DNA from 2 places in the Micromonospora sp. NPDC047707 genome. Region 2 is predicted to be linked to the other one. Evidence: riboswitches for the same ligand, from Rfam matches in the RefSeq annotation. Region 2 holds a riboswitch; the other holds the start of a gene.
The links. A riboswitch is a leader RNA that binds a small molecule or an ion and turns the genes downstream of it on or off. The one in region 2 is predicted to bind cobalamin.
Positions count from the first base shown of each region.

Region 1: linked by a shared signal. The riboswitch ahead of AB0873_RS11990 (ribonucleoside-diphosphate reductase subunit alpha) and the one ahead of AB0873_RS17340 (hypothetical protein) in region 2 are both predicted to bind cobalamin.

Region 1 covers NZ_JBEYSU010000008.1:160,939-163,135, forward strand. The annotation lists gene AB0873_RS11985 (OsmC family protein) at 1-418, opposite strand, end outside; cobalamin riboswitch at 536-754, shown strand; gene AB0873_RS11990 (ribonucleoside-diphosphate reductase subunit alpha) at 875-2,197, shown strand, end outside.
Region 2 covers NZ_JBEYSU010000014.1:40,148-42,344, reverse strand. The annotation lists gene meaB (methylmalonyl Co-A mutase-associated GTPase MeaB) at 1-277, shown strand, start outside; gene AB0873_RS17340 (hypothetical protein) at 204-950, opposite strand; cobalamin riboswitch at 1,100-1,248, opposite strand; gene aceB (malate synthase A) at 1,470-2,197, opposite strand, start outside.

The DNA.
Region 1 (2,197 bases), on a different contig from region 2:
CGACGGTCGACACGGGGGTGCCGAGTTCGACGGTACGGGAGACGGTGCAGAGCCGGTCGTGCGACTGCTGCAGCGACCGGGGCAGCGCCGCACGCGCCTTGTCGCCGTCTTCGTCCATCGGGAATTCCACGGTGAACTCGACCGTGAGGTTCCGCATCCGGTTCCCTCCGGTCTCGTCCCGGACCTTGTCGCCGCTGACCTTGACGGTGAACCGGGTCGGCTCGGCGCGGCGGCTGGTGATGTGGTCCACGTCGATCGCGGTGCAACCGCCGATGGCCGCCAGAAGCAGCTCCACCGGTGTGAAGCTGGCGTCCTCACCCGCGCCCATCGGCAGCGATCCGCCGCGGACGTTCCGCGCGACGTACCGCCCGACGCTGGTGCGCTCGATCTCGACGGAGCGGAAGGTGTCCTCACTCATGACCGGGACGCTACCCAACCGGGCCGGTGGCCGCCGGGAGAGGTGGATGATCGGGTGAGACGAAGCTGACACGCCGACGCGACATCTAGTGTTGCTTGCTCGACGGTGTCGGCATATATGGTGTTCCCCGCAGCTGGTTCGGCCGTTCCCGCAGGGGCGGTCGAGGCAAGAGGGAACCCGGTGCGAGTCCGGGGCTGCCCCGCAGCGGTGAGTGGGAACGACCGCCGTCATCGAGCACTGGGCCTGATCGGGCCTGGGAAGCGACGGCCAGTAGGCGACCGGCGACCCCGGTCAGGCCCGCGAGTCCGAAGACCTGCCAGCGCGCCGTGCGCCTGTGCGCGCGGCGGTCGGAGGTCGCGCGGGACGACCGACGCCAGCAGCCGGGCCTGCCGTCCGTCGGGTCCGTTGGCGTTCTCCCGCGTCCGAGGGCCATCGGAGACAGCGCGAGGAGAGGTCATGACGGTCGTACAGGAGAGGCTCGCGTCCGGCGCGGGCGCACCGGAGCCGCGCCGGCAGGTGATGCAGGTCCGCAAACGCAACGGCGACGCCGAGCCGGTGGACGTCAACAAGATCGTCAAGGCGGTCGAGCGGTGGGTGGCCGACCTGGACGAGGTGGACCCGTTGCGGGTCGCCACGAAGACGATCAGTGGTCTCTACGACGGGGCGACGACCGCGGAGCTGGACAAGTTGTCGATCCAGACGGCGGCGGAGCTGATCGGCGAGGAGCCGCAGTACTCGAAACTGGCGGCGCGATTGCTGGCCGCGTACGTGGACAAGGAGGTCCGCGGGCAGGGTGTGGCGAGCTTCAGCCAGTCCATCCGGTACGCCCACGGGCTGGGCCTGATCGGTGACGACACCGCCGCGTTCGTGGCCCGCAACGCCCGCAAGCTCGACGACGCCGTGGACCCTGTCGGTGACCTGCGGTTCGAGTACTTCGGGCTGCGCACGGTCGCCGACCGCTACCTGCTGCGCCACCCCGAGTCGCGGCTGGTGGTGGAGACGCCGCAGTACTGGCTGCTACGGGTGGCCTGCGGGCTGTCCGGGACGCCGGGCGAGGCGATCCGCTTCTACCGGCTGATGTCGTCGCTGGCGTACCTGCCGAGTTCACCCACGTTGTTCAACTCGGGCACCCGGCACACGCAGATGTCGTCCTGCTTCCTGGTCGACTCGCCACGGGACGAGCTGGACTCGATCTACGAGCGGTACCACCAGGTGGCGAAGCTGTCGAAGTTCTCCGGCGGCATCGGCATCGCCTGGTCGCGGGTACGCGGCCGGGGCGCGCTGATCCGCGGCACGAACGGCAGGTCGAACGGCATCGTGCCGTTCCTCAAGACCCTCGACGCCGGCGTCGCGGCGGTCAACCAGGGCGGCCGTCGCAAGGGGGCGGCCTGCGTCTACCTGGAGCCGTGGCACCCGGACATCGAGGAGTTCCTGGAGCTGCGGGACAACACCGGGGAGGAGTCCCGGCGTACGCACAACCTGAACCTCGCCAACTGGATCCCGGACGAGTTCATGCGCCGGGTGGAGGCGGACGGCGACTGGTCGCTGATCGACCCCTCCGACGCGCCGGAGCTGCCCGACCTGTACGGCGAGGAGTTCGACGCCGCCTACCGGATCGCCGAGAAGAAGGCGGTCCGGACGGTCAAGGCCCGGGACCTGTACGGGCGGATGATGCGGACGCTGGCGCAGACCGGCAACGGGTGGATGACGTTCAAGGACCCGTCGAACCGGCTGTCCAACCAGACCGGCGTGCCGGGCAACACGATCCACCTGTCCAAC
Region 2 (2,197 bases):
CTCCGGCGACCTCGCCGAGCGCCGCCGCCGGCAACAGATCGGCTGGGTCTGGGCGATGGTCCGGGCCGAACTGCTCGACCGACTCCGCACCCATCCCACGGTGCGGGCGCTCGCCCCGGAGGTGGAGCGGCAGGTCGTCGACGGCACGCTCACCCCGGCACTCGCCGCCGAGCGGCTGCTGGCCGGCTTCGCCGAACCACCCGTCACACCGGACACACCACCAGACCGGTCGGAGTCGGACAGCGGTAGCGCCACTCGCCGGCCGTCGTCCGGCTGAGCATCGGCGCGAGCAGCCCCAGCAACCGCTCGGCCACCGGCCCGGGCAGCGCCCGCCCGGCCAGCCGCCGGACCAGGTCGGCGTCGTCGGTGCCGGTGACGGTGCGGACACCGGTCACCATCCTTACGTCGGCCGTCAGGCCCAGTTCGGCAAGCACGCCGGCGATGAGCAGGTGCCGCGGCGGCTGCCTGACCACCGGCCCGCCGGTGAGCGCCGCGAGGACCTGCTCGTGCGGGGCCAGCGTGCCGGCGTCGTCGACGCAGAGCAGCAGCCGGTCGGCGTGCACCACCATCGCGCGCAGCGCCGCCAGGAGATCCTGGTGCCGGCGCAGCGCGCCGGCGCTGACCACCACGTCGTGGTGCGCGACCGCCGCCTCCGGCCAGCGGGCCGGCACGCTGTCGACGGTGACGCCGCGCCGGTCGGCTTCGGCCGTGACCCGAGCGAGCCGTTCCGGCGACGGGTCCACCACCGTGACGTACGCACCGGCCGTGGCCGCCTCCACCGCGAACTGGTCCGCAGCGATGCCGAGCACGGTCTCCCCGGGGCCGATGTAGGAGACCAGCTCCCGCATCACGCCCTCGTCATGTGCCGGTCGGGTCCCGTCCGGCTCCGCGCCCGCCACAGCGTGCCACGCGTCGGCGAATCCATAGCCCAAGGTGGTCGAGGGTGTCATCTGCCTGAGGTTCCTTCCTCGAGTCCGGCACTACGGCTGTCGGCTCGGGGAAGGTGCTGGCAGGGCCGGAGGCGCGTCGCCGACCGGCCTCGCCCTGGCCCTCCCGCGAGGCCGACGGCGGCGTGCGCGGCTGCGCACGCGGTGCGGGCAGGTCTTCGGACTCGTGGGCGCGACCGGACGGGCCGGTCTCCTAGTGGCCGTCGCTTCCCGGACACCCCGGGGCGTCCAGTGCGTCTGACGGCGGTCGTTCCCTCTCACCGCTGCGGGGCAGTCCCGGACTCACACCGGGTTCCCTCTTGCGACGCCCGGACCCGTCACGGCCCGCGCGTACCAGCACCGCCTCGCATCCTAGGCCTCCTCACGCGGCGGGCCGATGGCCCGGGCCACCGGCTGGCGTGATCGTGCTCCCGATTCCAGGCCATTACCGGACTTACCTCCGCCCCGATCCGGGTCGAGCAGAGGTAGGAGCCGGGAAGGACCAACAGCTCCTTCCCGGCTCCGGCGCGGCGCCGACCGCGGTTAGGACCCGTCCTGGCCGATGGAGACGTCGGGCTTGCGATTCGGGCCGAGGTGCCGGGCGTACGCCCCGGTGGTGAAGAACGCCGGCAGGTCCTCGCCGAACGCGGTGTCCTCGACGATCCGTGCGGCCTGCTCGGCGCGGTCCCGCTCGGCGCCCTCGCGTCCCGTCGTCAGGGCGGTGAGTTCCTCGGCGAGGATCGACCGGACGAGTTCGTCCGTCACGCAACCGCCGTCGGCCAGGGGAGTGCCGTGGTGCAGCCACTGCCAGGTCTGGCAGCGGGCGATCTCGGCGGTGGCCGCGTCCTCCATCAGGTTCCGGAGCGCTACCGCGCCGGTGCCGCCGAGCCAGGCGTCGATGTAGCGTAGCGCGACCGCGATGTTGGACCGCAGCCCAGCGGCGGTGACCTGGCCCGGGGTCTTGTCGACGGCGAGCAGGTCTGCGGCGGTGACGCTGACGTCGTCGCGGAGTCGGTCGAGCTGGTTCGGGCGGTCGCCCAGCACCGCGTCGAACTCCTCCCGGCACGTGTCGACCAGGCCCGGGTGGGCGACCCACGACCCGTCGAACCCGTCGCCGGCCTCCCGCCGCTTGTCCGACCGCACCCGGGCGAGGGCCACCTCGTTGACCTCCGGGTCCCGGCTCGGGATGAACGCGGCCATCCCGCCGATGGCGTGCGCGCCCCGCCGGTGACAGGTGCTCACCAGCAGTTCGGTGTACGCCCGCATGAACG